DNA from 4 places in the Aurantiacibacter gilvus genome. Region 1 is predicted to be linked to each of the others. Evidence: predicted binding sites of a transcription regulator. Region 1 holds the regulator's gene; each other region holds the start of a gene.
The links. The regulator LexA, encoded in region 1, represses DNA repair genes until DNA is damaged. The targets are predictions, from matches to a motif close to GTTCCNCNCTTGTTCT.
Positions count from the first base shown of each region.

Region 1 (4,197 bases):
ATTGGCTATACCCTGTTGACCGGCGCGCAGGTGCCGACCGTGCGCAGCTGTATCGCTGCCCTGCTGGTGCTGGGCGCGCTGGCCCTGGGCAGGCAGCCCCTTAGCCTGCGCATGGTGGCCGTGGCCGCCATGGCCGTGTTGTTGCTCTGGCCGGAAAGCCTGGTCGGCCCCAGCTTCCAGATGAGTTTTGCGGCCGTCATCGCCATTGTCGCGCTGCACAATGCAGAGCCGGTGAAGCGCTTCCTCAAGCCGCGCGAGGAAGGACGGGGCAAGTGGTTCGCGCGGCGGGCCTTCATGCTCTTGGTGACAGGGCTGGTGATCGAGATCGCGCTGATGCCGATCGTGCTTTTCCACTTCCACCGCGCGGGCGTCTACGGGGCCTTCGCCAATGTCATCGCCATCCCGCTTGTCACCTTCATTTCCATGCCGCTGATTGCCGTGGCGCTGGTGTTCGACCTGGTCGGGGCAGGGGCGCCGGTCTGGTGGCTGGCGGGCAAGTCGCTCGACCTGCTGCTGTGGATCGCCCACTTCACCTCCGGCCAACCCGGAGCGGTGAAGCTGTTCCCGCAGATGGACGTGGTGACGATCCTGCTGTTCGTGGGGGGAGGCCTTTGGCTGGCGCTATGGCGCGGAAAGGCGCGGCTCTGGGGCTTTGCGCCGGCCATGGCGGCCACGATCATGCTGTGGCTCACACCGATCCCGGACGTGCTGGTATCGGGCGACGGCCGCCACGTCGGGATAACGGGCGAGGGTGATCGCCTGCTCGTCCTGCGCGATACCCAGAGCAGCTTCACGCGCGACAACCTGCTCGAACTGGCGGGGGTCGAAGGTGAGCCGGTCACGCTCGACGAATGGCCCGGTGCACGGTGCAGCCGCGATTTCTGCGCCATCACGCTGGAGCGTGGCGGGCGCGAGTGGGAACTGCTGATGAGCCGTAGCCGCGATATCGTGGCCGAACGGGCGCTGGCTGCCGCCTGCGAGCGCGCCGACATCGTCGTTTCGGACCGCTGGCTGCCGCGCTCATGCGAGCCGCGCTGGCTCAAGGCCGACGGACGCATGCTGTCGCAGAGCGGCGGTCTGGCCATTGTGCTGGACGAGGAACCGCGCGTGACCACGGTCGCCGAGGGGCAGGGCGAACATGGCTGGTGGCGCGGGCGACGCGAGGATTGACGCCATACATGCAAACGGGGGCGACATCCCGCGATGCCGCCCCCGTCTGAAACCCGATAAAACCTTAGTGGTAGCGCCGCAGCAAGCCTGCGAGCTTGCCCTGTACCTTGACCTGGCTGCCTTCATAGACCTGCGGATCATAGGCACCGTTGGCCGGGTCTAGCCGGATACGGCCGCCATCATGATAGAGGTACTTCAGCGTGGCTTCCTCGTCGTTGACCAGGGCCACCACGATATCGCCATCGCGGGCGGTGTCGGCCTTCTTCACGAGGGCAAAGTCGCCGTCGAAAATGCCCGCTTCGATCATCGAGTCGCCGGAAACTTCCAGCGCATAGTGATCGCCCGGGCCGAGCAGGGCGGCGGGAACCGGCAGCGACCGGTCGCTTTCCAACGCCTCGATCGGGACACCGGCGGCGATCTTGCCGTGCAACGGGATCTCGATCACGTCGTTGGCAGGGGCTGGCTGGCTGGTGGGCGCAGTCGTTACCTTGGCAACGGCTTCCGCACCCTTGCTGCCGACATTCTCCGGCATCTTCACCACTTCGAGCGCTCGTGCACGGTTGGCGAGGCGGCGGATAAAGCCGCGTTCTTCCAAAGCCGAGATCAGGCGGTGCACGCCCGACTTGCTCTTCAGGTCGAGCGCATCCTTCATTTCCTCGAAGCTGGGCGAAATGCCGCTTTCTTCGAGCCGACGGTTGATGAACAACAGCAATTCGTGCTGCTTGGCAGTCAACATGGGCAAGCCCCTTCTGCAATGTTCCAGTTTGGAACGAATGCGGAACAATTATGAAACAGATTCGCTCAAGTCAAGCGATACCGCCATTTTGGAGGGGAAAGGCGCTCGCGATGGTGTCGATCGGCGCCGCAGGGGAATTGGCAGGGCGGTGGATCAAGACCTGTGCATGGGCCAAGGCTCTTAGGCCGCTGCTGTCCTGCTGGCTGAGGGGAAAGGCCAACCCCTTGTCGAGGTAGCCGCGTACGAACTCGTCACGATTTCCGGTCGCTGGCAGTGACCGTGCGAGACAGACGGTGATCGGTTCCGGATCGGGAAACTCAGCGCCTGCCAGCCTCCGCAAGAGTGGCAGCAGGAAGAGATACGCGGTGACATAGCTCGAGACCGGATTGCCGGGCAGGCCAATAATCCATTGCCGACCTTTACGGGCGATCAGCAAGGGCTTGCCCGGCTTGATCGCGACTTTCCAGAAGTCGATGCTGGCGCCCCACTGTTCAAGCGCAGGTCTGACGAGGTCGTGATCGCCAACTGATGCGCCGCCGCTGGTGACAATGACGTCGACATCGCCCGCCCTGTCCAGAGCACCAAGCATGGCGTCCAGCGTGTCAGGCACTGGACCAAGGCGGATAACATCCGCGGCGAATGGTATCGCCAGCGACGCCAGCATGGCGCCATTACTGGCAGGAATCTGGTGCGGTTCGCAGCTAGCCGGATCAGCAACCAGTTCGTCACCCGAATCGAGAATTGCCAAGCGTGGCAAAGCATGCACAGTGATGCCGGAATGTCCGGCTGAAAGAGCGAGTGCTACTTGCGGCGGTTCGATGCGGAATCCCGCTGTCAGAAGTTGGTCGCCGGCAGCGAAATCGAAACCTCTGCGACGAACGTGGCGCGACGTGGGCCCATCATCGTTGTCCAGAACGAGTGTGTCGCCATCGCGTCTGGCATTCTCCTGTAACAAGACCGCACCAGCACCTTCCGGCATCAGCGCTCCTGTGGAGATGCGCACAGCCTGCGTGGCTTCCAGTTTACCCTTAAAGGGATGGCCCGCCGCGCTTTCGCCCACCACCTGCCACGGACCTGCAATGTCATCCTCGCGCAAGGCGTAGCCATCCATGGCCGAGAGATCGGTTGATGGCTGTGTTCGTTGTGCCAGCAAAGGTTCGGCGAGATAGCGACCGACTGCCAGTTCGACAGGAAGCTCTTCCGGTGGCAGTGGCTGCGCCAGCTCATGCAACCGCGCCTGCGCCTCGTCCAGCGACAGCATGTCGCTCACTCCGCCCGCCAGTCGCCGCTCTTGCCGCCAGTCTTTTCGAGCAGGCGGACGTTTTCGATCACCATGCCTTTTTCCAGCGCCTTGGCCATGTCGTAGAGCGTGAGCAGTGCGACCGAAGCGGCGGTGAGGGCTTCCATCTCTACCCCCGTCTTGCCGGTCAGGGCAGCGCGGGCCGTCACTTCCACGGCGTCAACGGAGAAGGCAAAATCGACGCTGACCGTATCCAGCGCCAGCGGATGGCACAGCGGGATCAGGTCGCCGGTCTTCTTGGCGGCCATGATGCCAGCGATACGCGCGGCGGAGAGCACGTCGCCCTTGGGGCCGCTGCCTTCGCGCACGGCCTGCAAGGTTGCCGGAGCCATGCGAATACGGCCCGCAGCGGTAGCACTGCGAGCCGTTTCGGCCTTGCCGCCGACGTCCACCATGCGCGCGGCACCGGTATCGTCGAGATGAGTGAGATTTCCCATGCGGGCGACCTATCGCAGATCGGCCACAATGTTCAACAAATCACGGGCAACAGCGAGCTAACGCAGGCGCGGGATCTTAGCCGCGCAGGCTCTGGGGAACCTTGGCGCCGTTTTCGGCGAGCTTCTCCATCACGTGGGCGTGCAGGGCGATGTTTTCCTCGGCCTTGCCCGAATAGTCCGTGTCGCCCAGTTCGTGCGCCAGCTCCTTGCGGTTCTCATAGCTGGGCTCGAGGCCGACCAGCTTCATCAGGTCGACGATCGAGGTGCGCCAGTTGAACTTGTCGGAACCGTCCTTGGCGTCGAGCACGGCTTCGAGGTCGACTTCGTCGATCGCTTCGCCCTTGGTGTCGGCACGACCGAACCCGCTCGAAGTGGAAGCAGAAGGCGCCTTGCTGGCACCCTTGGTGGCCGGAGTTGCCTCTGCTTCGTCAGAACCGAAGATGGCATCCTTGATCGAGCTGAAAATTCCCATTGTATGTTCCTTCTTCAGGTGGCGACCGGTCGCGGTTGCGTTCGGCCTTGCTCGCATCAACGCTTGGCGCGCCGATGTGTCC
Region 1 is NZ_JBBYHV010000001.1:1,196,027-1,200,223, forward strand. It holds gene AAEO60_RS05860 (ComEC/Rec2 family competence protein) at 1-1,170, shown strand, start outside; gene lexA (transcriptional repressor LexA) at 1,235-1,906, opposite strand; gene AAEO60_RS05870 (molybdopterin molybdotransferase MoeA) at 1,977-3,167, opposite strand; gene moaC (cyclic pyranopterin monophosphate synthase MoaC) at 3,173-3,643, opposite strand; gene AAEO60_RS05880 (DUF3597 domain-containing protein) at 3,720-4,115, opposite strand.

Region 2 (4,197 bases), 230 kb from region 1:
ACCGACGTCATTCCGATCATGGTGACCGCAGTCATAATCACCGTCGGGATCATGCTGGTCGCGGCAGACCCGTTGGCGCGCTTCATCGAGAAGAACCCGACGCTGGTGATGCTGGCGCTGGCTTTCCTGGTGATGATCGGACTGGTGCTGATCGCCGACGGCTTCGGCGTCCACGTGCCCAAGGGCTATGTCTACGTCGCCATGGGTTTCTCGGTCGGCGTCGAGATCCTCAACATAGTTCAGCGCAACCGGCGGGCGAAGGCGAAAGAGGCAGCGGGCTGAGGTCGGGAATTCACCCGAACAGCCCCTGCAAGAACCAGTCCGGCATCCCCCCGCGCCCGTCATCCGGCAACCCGTTGCGGTAGATCCAGTAACGGCGGCCGTGATCGTCCTCCACGCGGTAGTAGTCACGCAGGCGGGTGGAGCCGCGTTCGCGCCACCATTCCGGCGCAATCCGCTCCGGGCCCTCGACACGGGTGACTTCGCAGACCTCTCCCCGCCAGCGGAAGCGGCGCGGATAGCCTTCGGGCGCGGCGTAGAGCACGGATATGCGTTCGGGCCGGTCGAGCAGCTTCAGGGGCCGTGTGTGGAAAGCCAGCTCGCCCTGGCTCGCGGATTCGGGCTCCAGCGGCGGCTGCCAGCCCTGCGCGCGTTCGGGAATGTGGCTGGCGCGCGGGACCGGGCGCTGCACCGCCGCCTTGCCCAGCCGCGTGGTCAGCCGGTCGATACAGGCGGCGAGCGAGGTGCCGTGGCTCTCCGCCGCAGCTTCAAGGTCCGCCTGTCCCAGCTTGAGCGGTTCGGACCAGTTTGCACGCAATCGCAGCATCTCGATGCCGAAGCCTGCGTCGACATCGTCGAGCCGGTCGGCAAACAGGCGGCACACGTGCGCGGCATCGCGGGTGGCGGCGGCCAGTTCGAGGTCGCGCAGCAGCACCTCGCCATCGACGCGCCACATGCCCAGTTGCAGGCGGCGCGCTCCCTCGCCCCTCGCCTCCAGCGCGCGGGCCATGTTAGCGGCGAGGTCTGCCACCACCTGGTCGAGCAGTTCGCGGTGACGGATCGGCTCCATCAGGCGGCGCTGCACCATGGGCATGGCGACGGGGACCACCGGCAGCAGCGGTTCGGGCACGCGGCCCAGCAGCTGGTCGAGCCGGATCAGCGGATTGGCCGAGGGCGAGCGGCGGGTGCGGAAGCGGCGCTGCAGCTTGTCCCGCCCGGCGCGGCCCTCCTCGATATCGGCAAGGTCGTGCAGCCGCTTGAGGCCGAGGCGGCGCAGCACCAGCAGCACGTCGTTGTCGAGCCGCAGCGCCGCCACCGGCAGGTCCGCCAGCCGCGCCATGGCATCGTCGTCGCTGGCAAGGATAGTGCTGTCAGCGGCGAAATGGGCCAGCGCCCATGCGGCCCCGGCAGTCGGCGCAATGGCGCTTCGCACCTCCAGCCCGCGCGCCGCGCAGCGGGCGGCGACGTCCGCCAGCAACCGCGCCTCGCCGCCGAACAGGTGGGCAACGGCGGTCACGTCCACCAGTACGCCGTCAGGCGGGTCGATCGCGCTCCACGGCCCCCAGCGCTGTGCCCAGATCGCCAGCCGTTCGAGGAAGGCGAGGTCACCCGCCGGGTCTGCCGGACGCACGTCGAGCGCAGGGCAAAGTGTGCGCGCGTCGGCCAGCATCATGCCTTTCGCCACGCCTTCCGCGCGCGCGGCATGGTTGGGCGCTTCCACCCGCGGACCATGCGCGGTCTCGATGATCAGCGCCAGCGGAGCGGCGTCAGGCCCTTCCCCGGGCGTGCAGTCTTCGGAGTGCCGCCAGCGATCAAGCGCCAGCTGCGCGCACCAGATCGCCATGATCCGGCGCGGCGGGGCTGGCGATGCGCTGGGCGGTGAGGCGGTCGGGCTCATCGCGCAGGATCCATTCTCCGGGCAAGTGGGAGCGGGCACGGAACAGCTCGGCCTGCCAGACGGCACGGCCCGGCGCGGCCACGTTCCAGCGCGGCGGGGAACTGGGGGCAGAAGCCAGCCGCCAGCGCATGCGCGCCGAGCTGAGGTCCGGCGCGGCATCGAGCCGCACCAGTAGCAATGGTACGCCGTGCTTCTCCGCCGTCAGGCTGAGGCGGCGCGAGGCGGTGAAGTCGAGCGCCTTGGGATTGCCCGCAATCTCTCCCACCACGGCGGCAAGGTCACGGCAGCGCAGCCCCTCCTCCATGGCGAACAGCGCGTCCTCGGGCGTCTTGGCGGCGACATGGACCACGCGGTGACGCAATCCCTCAGGCAGTCCCGCGCGGTAAGGCCGCCCGCCCAGCCGGATCGCGCGGGTATCCTGCACCCACAGCACACTGCGCTCCTCCAGCGTGGCGCTGTCCGTCCCGTCCAGCACCTGGCGCGCGAAGGCCAGCGCCGCACCGGCCCCGCTCGCCTCTGCGGCGGGGGCAAATATCTCGCTGTGCAGCGCTAGCGGCAGGCCCGGCTGCCAACGGGGGTTGCTGGCAGCACGACCGGCCAGCTGACCTGCCTTGAGCAGTGTGCTGGTATCCATACCGAATCGACTCCTGTGTTCCTTTTATGTTCCGATGCGGGCTTCAGGGCAAGTCCGGAACTTCCCCCCTCCCCAATCCATTGGTTAGGTAAAGGAGACAGAAAATGAGCACCCCCGACGAACTCAAGAACCGCTTCTGGACCGCCCTGGCCGACAGCCCCTACCTGTTCCTGCAGCTGGACAGCGCGCCTGAAAAGGCCGTGCCGATGACCGCGCAACTGGACAAGGACGCCGATAGCGCGATCTGGTTCTTCACCAGCCGCGACCATGGCCTCGCCCGCATGGGACCGGCCACCGCGACTTTCGCGGGCAAGGACCACGACATGTTCGCCCGATTCTCCGGACGGCTCACCGAAGAAACCAGCCGTGAGCGGCTGGAACAGCACTGGAGCCCGATGATCGAGGCATGGTTCGACGGCAAGGACGATCCCCGGCTGTTGATGCTGCGCATGGACCTGGGCCAGGCCGAAATCTGGAACAGCGACATGGGCTTCTTCGACAATGCCAAGATGCTGCTGGGATTCGACAGCCGCGAGGAAGCCAAGGAGGAGCACGCCGAAGTCGTGCTCTGATCCTACCGAAACCGCCCGAAAGGGGCCGCTATCCGCAACCGGGTGGCGGCCCTTTTGCTATTCCGCTTCCACCTGCTCGGCAGCATCGGGAGCTTCCGCTGGCTCCTCTTCGGGCAGCAAACCGACAACCAGGATGGCAGCCAAGGCGATCGGACAGACAAAGCGCACCAGCGCCAGCCAGGTCAGGTGCAGCGCCCCGCCGAGGCCGTTCTCGATATCCACCAGCTTGCGATCAGCCACCCAGCCGATGAACAGCGCGGTGAGGATCGCCCCGATAGGCATGAAGAACTTTGCCGTCAGCCCGTCGAGCACATCGAAAAAGCCCTGCCCTTCGAAAATGGGGATGAAATCCAGCGGGTGCCAGTCGGACAGCACATTGAACGACAACGCGGCAAGCGCGCCCAGCACCAGCGCACCGAAACCGACGATGATCGCGCTGAACACGCGCACGACGCGGAACTTGTCGATCATCCACGCCACCGGCACTTCCAGCAGGGCCACAGAACTGGTGAGAGCGGCAAACCCAACCATGACGAAGAAGGCCAAGCCTACCACCGACCCGAACGGCATTTCCTGGAAGGCATGCGGCAGGGTCTGGAACATCAGCCCCGGCCCGGCGCTGACGGAAAGACCGGCCGAGAACACGATGGGGAAGATGCACAGGCCGGCGATCAGGGCGACCGCGGTATCAGCCCCGCTGATCAGCGCCGACGTGCTGGCCAGGTTGACGTTGCGGCCGACATAGCTGCCGTAGGTAATCATGCCCGCCACACCCAGCGAGAGCGAGAAGAAGGCCTGCCCGAGGGCTGCGAGCATTATCGGTCCGGTGAGCTTTTCCGGCTCGAAGGTGAACAGGTATTCCAGCGTCTGGTTGAAGGCACCGCCGAAGGCACCATAAACCGTGATGAGGATCAGCAGGACGAAGAAGGCCGGCATCAGCCACTTGGCGACGAACTCGATACCTCCGCTCACGCCGCGCGCAACGAAGTAGAGCGTAATGCCGAGGAACAGTGCGTCGAGGCCGACGGTCCACCCGGCGCTGCCGATCATTGTCGGGAACAGGCTTTCGATCTGCTCTGCCGACTGGTCGGTGA
Region 2 is NZ_JBBYHV010000001.1:1,424,146-1,428,342, forward strand. It holds gene AAEO60_RS07000 (TerC family protein) at 1-282, shown strand, start outside; gene AAEO60_RS07005 (DUF6504 family protein) at 293-1,897, opposite strand; gene AAEO60_RS07010 (ImuA family protein) at 1,812-2,531, opposite strand; gene AAEO60_RS07015 (pyridoxamine 5'-phosphate oxidase family protein) at 2,636-3,103, shown strand; gene AAEO60_RS07020 (sodium-dependent transporter) at 3,161-4,197, opposite strand, start outside.
Region 2: the regulator LexA is predicted to act here: its motif matches at 2,549-2,564, upstream of AAEO60_RS07010 (ImuA family protein).

Region 3 (4,197 bases), 430 kb from region 1:
GTTCCTTGAAATAGTCGCCAAAGCTGAAGTTGCCGAGCATTTCGAAGAAGGTCAGATGGCGCGCGGTATAGCCGACATTGTCGAGATCGTTGTGCTTGCCGCCGGCGCGCACGCACTTCTGGCTGCTCACCGCGCGCGGGGCCGGAGCCGTCTCGACACCGGTGAAGACGTTCTTGAAGGGCACCATGCCCGCGTTGACGAACATCAGCGTCGGATCGTTGTACGGCACCAGCGGCGCAGAAGGCACCACGAGGTGATCGTTGGCCGCGAAGAAATCGAGGAAGGCGCGGCGGATATCGTTGGTCGAAGTCATGGCAGGCGAATTAGGGTGCCTTGGCCTATCCGGCAAGCCGCCTTGCGCGGCTATGCCACCTTGGTGGCAGAAACGATCCAGGCCGCCGCCGGCAGCGAGACTATTCCTTCGCGGCAATTGCGTGATGCAAGCTCGCGAATCCGGTCAAAGAAGCGCCCGCGCGCGGCCTCGTCCATTTCCGCTGCCGCACGGGCTGCCGGCCCGATAACGGAGAAGTAGTTGCGCGCTTCCTCGATCGGATCGTCACCCGCACCCGCGACCATCGGAAAATCGAACTTCTCGAAACTGATGTTCTCCCAGCCACCGGCGCGAAGGATAGGAATGACCCGGTCCCGGTCGGCGAAGGCAAACGGTCCGGGAGCATCGGGGTCCGCAGGAGGTGGGGCGGCAGGCAGCAGGCGCATTATCTCGGTGAAGAAGGGGTTTTCCTGCACTGCCCGGAAACACGAGAACAACAGGCTGGCTGGCGAACCTGCTTGCCTGGCGAGGTTGGCGAATGCCGCCGAAGGATCATCAAAGAACATCACGCCATGCCGCGATACGAGCAAGTCCGCAGACTTGTCGTCGCTTTCTGTCCATTCCGAGGCGTCTGCCAGTTCAAAGGTCAGGTTGGCGAGGTGTGCACCGCGCTCCCGTGCAACTTCGACCAGCTGCGGCGAAACATCGACGCCGGTGACGGTGATGCCCGGACGCCCGCGGGCGAGCGCCAGTGAGAGTTCGCCAGCGCCGCAGCCGACATCAAGGACCTTGCGGAAGGTAAAGTCACGGGTGCGCTGGAGCAGGCGTTCGGTCAGGTACGAAAAGCTGCGGTCCGTCCGGCGCCATTCGGCGGCCCAGGTTTCTCCGCTCTTGCCCTGCCATTCGCTTTTGTCGACCATGCCCCGTTCTCCTTGCGCGGCGCTTATCGCGCATAGGTGCGCTAGACAATTGGTCAAATGCGAAGAAGCCGGCGGTAGTGGCCGATTCTAGGCCACTGTCGCCGGCTCCGGTTTCGCAAGGTGTTACAGGTGTGACAGTGTCCTGGAGGGAATTGTCACGCCCCACACCTTCTTGAGGATCAGTCTTCCGGGTCCGCGTCCGGGCCGGTCATCATCTCCTCGGCGACTTCGTCGGTTTTGCCGCGAATTGCAGCCTCCAACTTGTCGCAAACTTCGGGGTTTTCCTTGAGGAAGGTCTTGGCGTTCTCTCGGCCCTGGCCGATGCGCACAGAGTCGTAGCTGAACCACGAGCCGCTCTTCTCGACCACGCCGGCCTTCACGCCGAGATCGAGAATCTCGCCGATCTTGGAAATGCCCTCGCCGTACATGATGTCGAACTCGACCTGCTTGAACGGCGGGGCGACCTTGTTCTTCACCACCTTGACGCGGGTGGAATTGCCGACGACTTCATCGCGGTCCTTGATCTGGCCGGTGCGGCGGATGTCGAGGCGGACCGAAGCGTAGAACTTGAGCGCGTTGCCGCCCGTGGTCGTTTCGGGATTGCCGTACATCACGCCGATCTTCATGCGCAGCTGGTTGATGAAGATCACCATGCACTTCGAGCGGTTGATCGAGCCGGTCAGCTTGCGCAGCGACTGCGACATGAGGCGCGCCTGCAGGCCGACGTGGCTGTCGCCCATCTCGCCTTCGATCTCGGCGCGCGGCACCAGCGCGGCGACCGAGTCGACCACCAGCACGTCAATCGCGTTCGAGCGTACCAGCGTATCGGTGATCTCGAGCGCCTGCTCACCCGTATCGGGCTGCGAAATGATCAGCTCGTCGATATCGACGCCCAGCTTCTTGGCATAGACCGGATCGAGCGCGTGTTCGGCGTCGATAAAGGCAACCGTACCGCCGGCCTTCTGTGCCTCTGCCAGCACGTGCAGCGCCAGCGTGGTCTTGCCCGAGCTTTCCGGCCCGTAGACCTCGATCACGCGGCCCTTCGGCAGGCCGCCGATGCCCAGCGCGATATCGAGGCCGAGCGAGCCGGTGGAGATCGATTCCACATTCATCGTTTCCTTCGAGCCCAGCTTCATGGCCGAGCCCTTGCCGAATGCGCGATCAATCTGCGCGAGAGCTGCATCGAGCGCCTTCTGACGGTCCACGTTGGATTCCTTTTCAACCAATTTCAGATTTGCACCTGCCATGACATGGCCTCCGTCAGTTCGCTAGGGTTGGCTTCAACTCTTCAACGACTGCGGTTGTACTCACTTTGTTCCGTGAGAACAAGAGTGGAACAAAGTTTTTCCGTGAAATGGCAGATTTCTGCGGGTCAGCGCAGCTTAACTGGCTGTTCCAAAGAGCTATTCGCTGGCCGGACGAATCCGCCAGCTAAGTTCACGAGTGCCGTTCCCCGGCACTTCGACCTCGACGATTCGCTGGCCGTCCTTCAGCCGCTCACGCACGCCGCGCAGGCGCCACTGGGCGGGATTACCGAGGTTTAGCCGCACGATGACCGGGACAGGATTGGCATTGGTGAGCTCCGCCGTCATTTCCCGCCAGCGTTCACCGGGCGTATCGTCCAGTCGATTGCCTTCGTAACGGCAGCTCAAGGATACCTGCCTGCTTTCGCCAAGCTCCAGTTCGACATCCTGGCCATCGGCATAGTCGCGCAGGTTCTCCTCCGCGATGAGCAGCTCGCCAGCAGGGCTGCGCTCGAAGACCGAAATGGTCCCCGAAGGCAAGGCGACACCAAGCCCGTGGTCTTCGTCGTTGACCGTTTCAAGGCGCATGCGCGCGGGATGGAAGCCGGTATCGCTGGTCCAGGGCGTGCAGTCCCCCTGGTACATCAGCACGCCTTCGACACCTTCTTCGCGCAGGAAAGCCACCTGCTTCAGGCCTTGCGCGTTGACGTCCACCGGCACGGGCACGCGGTAGAGCTTGAGATCACCCAGCTGCTCCTCGCCTGCCATTACAGCCATGGGAGAGTTCATCTCCATGTCGGCCATGCCCGCACGGGCAGCGGTTACGACGATCCGTTCTTCGTTCGCATAGCCCGGAGCCGGTGGCGGCGGCGGTGGAGGCGGCACATTGCGCGGCACCGGCGATCCGCGCGCGGTGCTGCCAATGGGATAGCAGGTGAGCCGCAAGGGCCGCGCTTCGGGCGGGTCGGACAGGCCTTCGAAATCGCTCTCGATATTGAGCGTGCCCGCCACGGCCAACAGCTCGGCATTCTCGAAGCTCTGGCCGTTGTCGTTGAGGATCGTCAGCCAGCTGGTGAGGTCGAAGCGCACATCGTCGCTGTCGCGCCCTTCGTGCAGGGTGGCGACATAGCTCGCCTCCCAGTCGAAGCCCCAGGCAAGATAGGTGAGCGTGACAGTATAGGTGCCGCCGCTCTCGTCGCGGGTGTCGATGGAGAACACCGGCTCGGACGAGAGGCCGTCAGGGATCGAATCGAAACTTAGCCCCTCGGGCAAGCCCGAACAGCGTACCGCCTCGTATCCGGCCGCGGTCTGCAGCACGAGCCCGCCGTCGGCGCGGGTGCGGACAATGGCGCTTTCGCTGGTCGCTTCGCCACTGGCGGGATTGGTGCGGGTGATGCGCACGCGGTTGCCCAGCGAACCGTCCACCAATGCGGCGGGGCTGAGCAGGTCGGCATTGCGGTTCTTCTCGATTGTCCCGCCGGGCAGGCCGGTGACGATGGCAGAGACCGCCACCATGCCTTCGGCCACGCCCTCAAAGCGAATGCGCGATTCCCCTGGCGGCAGGGTAACGCTGCGCGTCTCGCTGATCATGGCAAAACCCTGCGGCCAATCCGGATTGAGCCGCTGCCACTCGCGGCGAGAGGGATCGCGGTAGACCGTCACCGCCAGGTCGCTGGGCTCGGAAGCCTCGACCACGGCGCGGTCCTGCGCGGCGGCGGGGGCTGCCATGGCCAGCAGGGGCAGAGCGAGGAGGAAGGCCGGA
Region 3 is NZ_JBBYHV010000001.1:1,626,874-1,631,070, forward strand. It holds gene alaS (alanine--tRNA ligase) at 1-313, opposite strand, end outside; gene AAEO60_RS08020 (class I SAM-dependent methyltransferase) at 364-1,191, opposite strand; gene recA (recombinase RecA) at 1,371-2,438, opposite strand; gene AAEO60_RS08030 (DUF4139 domain-containing protein) at 2,595-4,197, opposite strand, start outside.
Region 3: the regulator LexA is predicted to act here: its motif matches at 2,514-2,529, upstream of recA (recombinase RecA).

Region 4 (4,197 bases), 220 kb from region 1:
TCACCGCCTTCGATCCGAATGTCCGCGCCAGCAGGCCCGCGCTCAGTCCGCCGACGATCGACAGGTTGCCCTGCCAGAAGCTCGCCCGCACCGCCTGTTCCAGCGTGAACCCGGCCGTCGTCAGCAGTTCCGGCGTCCAGTTGAGCAGGCCGTAGACCAGCGTCGTCGCCGCCGAGAAGCTGATGACCATGGCAATGTTGAGTCGCAGGTTGCTGCGATGGAAGGTGCCGATCCGCTCGCCGGGCGCGGCAGCGTCACTGCTTTCGGTTTCGGGTAGCAGCTCGATTGCGGGGTCGATCACCAGCGCGGCGTTCTTCTGCGCGCGTTCCCTGTTGCCTCGGGCCAGCAGGAAGCCCGGCGGCTCACGCAGGATGAGGATAACGATGACGGCGAGGGCAACCGATCCGCCCGCGAAGATCAGGAAGGCGCCGCGCCAGCCATATTCGGGCAGCAGCAGCGGGATCACCGCCGCGCTGATCGAGATGCCCACGGGGATGCCGATCGACAGCAGCGAGATGGAATGCGGGCGCCACTTCTCGTTCACCCAGTCGCTCACCAGTGCCAGGGCGTTGGGATAGGCGGCACCGAAGCCCAGTCCGCCCAGCGCGCGCACGGCGGCCATTTCCCATACGCTGTTGGTATAGGCCGCCGCCGCGGTCGAGGCACTGAAGATCAGGCAGGCGATGAAGAGCGATTTGAGCCGGCCCAGCCGGTCACCCAGCATGCCGCCGAAAAACGATCCGAAACCCATGCCGAACAGCGATGCTGCCAGAGCAGGCCCGAAATCCGCGCGGTCTATGCCCCATTCCTCAAGGATGACCGGTGTGACGAGCGACAGCGATTGCAGGTCGATCCCGTCGATCACCAGCAGCATCAGCCCGAAGGCGATGACGAGCACCTGGAACGGACGCAGCGGCACGTCCGCCATTGCGGCACTGAAGGTCTTCTGGGTCACCTCTCATGTCCTCCCGTGCCGGGTCTGGGCCCGGCTTGGAGGGGAGTGTGTCACTTGCAGAGGCGCGCGTCTACTCGGTTTCGCGGGGCGGTTTCAGCCGACGAAGCGGGTGGGCGGGGCGCTGCCTCCGCCTGCGTCACCGCCTGCCGGGTGTACCAGTCGCGGACCGGCGGGGGCTGCTTCGGCAAGATCCTGTACAGCCTTGGCGGAAATGGGCCGGTCGAACTGCACACCGCACATGCCCGGCTTGGTCCAGATCACATGGCAATAGGCCTCGTGCAGGTCCCAGTCGAGAATGGCGCTGGCACCTTTGGCGGGCGGGCTGTCGGTGACGAATCGGGCGCCGTCGGTAGAGATGTCGTAGAGGCGGCCCTGTCGTTCGCCGCTGGGCATGGCCAGGGTGGCGAAGCAATCGACACGGGTTCTGGGCTTGGCTCGCTGTTCGGTCACCGATACCGGTTTTGCGCTGCCGAACAGTTTCATCGCGATGTCCCCTTGTTGTTATTCGCCTTGCCTGCCCGCTGGTTGGTTAAGCTCGCCACAATGCGGAAGGTTAACTTCCATTTGCCGTACCTGCTGGCCCTTGGGTGTCTTGGCTTGGCCTGAGTAAGAACATATATAGAACACATGCCCGACGCGCCGCTTACACCCGACAAGCGCACGATCAGGCTCGACCCCGATGCGGTCGAGCCGCCTGTACGCGCGCCGTTCGTCGAGCTGGGGCTGGTGAGCTGTTTCAGCTTCCTGCGCGGGGCTTCCGATGCGGTGGACCTGGTACTGACCGCGCGTCAGTTGGGCTATGACGCCATCGGGATTGCCGATGCCAATTCGATGGCCGGCGTGGTGCGCATTCACAGCGAGGCGAAAACGCTCAAGCTGCGCCCGGTGATCGGCTGCCGGATCGAGACGGTGGAGGGGCTGGCCTTCCTCGCTTACCCGGTGGACCGGGCGGCTTACGGGCGATTGTGCCAGCTGGTCTCTGCCGGGCGCATGGGTAGGCTCGACGGCGGATGGCAGGACAAGGGCGTATGCGAGATCTCGCTGGAGATGCTCGCTGCCTACGGGGAAGGCGTGGAACTGGTGCTGCTGCCCCCGCGCGACCTTGCCGCGCAGTTCACCGTGCCGGGCTGGGCGAGCAACGTGGTGGCGCTGGATGGCGGTACGCGCGAAGGCTTGGCCAGCGGTGACCTGTCCGACCTGCTGCCGCATCTCGTCGCCGGCCTTGCGGGCCTGCACCATGTCGCTGCCAGCTATCTCTACGCGGGTGACGACATTGCCCGGATCGACCGGCTCGACGCCCTGGCGCGGGCCAACGGGCTGAAACTGCTCGCTACCAACGACGTGCACTATCACGCGCCGGATCGCCGTCCCTTGCAGGACGTCATGACCGCGATCCGTCACAAGACCACGGTGGCAAGGGCAGGGCACCTGCTGCACGCCAATGCCGAACGCCACCTCAAGGGCCCCGAGGCGATGGTGCGGCTGTTCACCCGCTGGCCGCACGCGATTACCGCGGCGCGCGCGCTGGCCGACATGTGCTGCTTCAGCCTCGACGAGCTGCGCTACGAGTATCCGGAGGAGATCTATCCCGAAGGAATGGGGCCGCAGGAATACCTCGAGGCCGAGACCTGGAAGGGCGCGGCGCGGCGTTATCCGTCCGGCGTGCCCGATTCGGTGCGGGTCACCTTGCGGCGCGAGCTGGACCTGATCGGCAAGCTGGGCCTCGCGCGCTACTTCCTCACCATCAAGGATGTGGTCGATTTCGCGCGCGGGCAGGAACCGCCGATCCTGTGCCAGGGACGCGGCTCGGCGGCCAATTCGGCGGTCTGCTATTGCCTCGAGATCACCAGTGTCGATCCGGCCAAGCACCAGCTGCTGTTCGACCGCTTCATCTCCGAAGACCGCAACGAGCCGCCCGATATCGACGTCGATTTCGAGCACGAGCGACGCGAGGAGGTGATCCAGTACCTCTACCGCAAATATGGCCGCCATCGCGCCGGGCTCTGCGCCACGGTGATCCACTACCGGCCGCGCATGGCCGTGCGCGAGGTGGGCAAGGTGATGGGCCTGTCGGAAGACGTCACCTCTGCGCTTGCCCGCACCGTCTGGGGCTCCATGGGGCGCGAGATCGGTGCCAAGCACGTCAGCGAGATCGGCATGGACCTGGCCGATCCGCACCTCAAGCGCGTGCTCAAGCTGACCGAGCAGATGATCGGCATGCCCCGCCACCTGGGCCAGCATGTCGGCGGCTTCATCCTGACGCAGGGCGCGCTGACCGAGACCGTGCCGATCGGCAACGGCGCCATGCCCGACCGCACCTTCATCGAGTGGGACAAGGACGACATAGACGCGCTCGGCATCCTCAAGGTCGACGTGCTGGCGCTGGGCATGCTCACCTGCATCCGCAAGTGCCTCGACCTGCTGGAGGACCACCACGACCGCCGGCTGACGCTGGCCACGGTCCCGCGCGAGGACCCGGAGACCTACGAGATGCTGCGGAAGGGCGATTCGCTGGGTGTGTTCCAGGTCGAGAGCCGGGCGCAGATGAACATGTTGCCGCGCCTGCGCCCGCGCGAGTTCTATGACCTCGTCATCCAGGTCGCCATCGTGCGGCCGGGGCCGATCCAGGGCGACATGGTGCACCCCTACCTCAAGCGCCGCCGCGGGGCGGAGCAGGTGCTGCTGCCCGCGCCGTCACCCGAACACGGGCCCCCGGACGAGCTGTCCTCTATCCTCGAGCGCACGTTGGGCGTGCCGATCTTCCAGGAGCAGGCGATGAAGATCGCACTCGACGCGGCGAAGTTCTCCGGCGCCGAGGCCAATCGCCTGCGCAAGGCCATGGCGACCTTCCGCAGCCGCGGCATGGTGCACGAATTGCAGGAGCTGATGGTGGGGCGCATGATTTCGCGCGGCTACGACCCCGACTTTGCCGAACGCTGCTTCAACCAGATCAAGGGCTTTGGCGAATACGGCTTCCCGGAGAGCCACGCCGCCAGCTTCGCGCACCTCGTCTACGTCTCCAGCTGGCTGAAGTGCCACTTCCCCGCCGCCTTCGCCTGCGGCCTGCTCAACTCGCAGCCGATGGGCTTTTACGCCCCTGCGCAGATCGTCCGCGACGCGCGCGAGCACGGGGTGGAGGTGCTGCCGGTGGACGTGAACCATTCGGACTGGGACTGCACGCTGGAGGACAGTCGTCATCCCGGACTTGATCCGGGATCGCCGTCAGCCAGTGGTGAACGGTT
Region 4 is NZ_JBBYHV010000001.1:1,418,071-1,422,267, reverse strand. It holds gene AAEO60_RS06990 (MFS transporter) at 1-955, opposite strand, end outside; gene AAEO60_RS06985 (PilZ domain-containing protein) at 1,049-1,438, opposite strand; gene AAEO60_RS06980 (error-prone DNA polymerase) at 1,583-4,197, shown strand, end outside.
Region 4: the regulator LexA is predicted to act here: its motif matches at 1,565-1,580, upstream of AAEO60_RS06980 (error-prone DNA polymerase).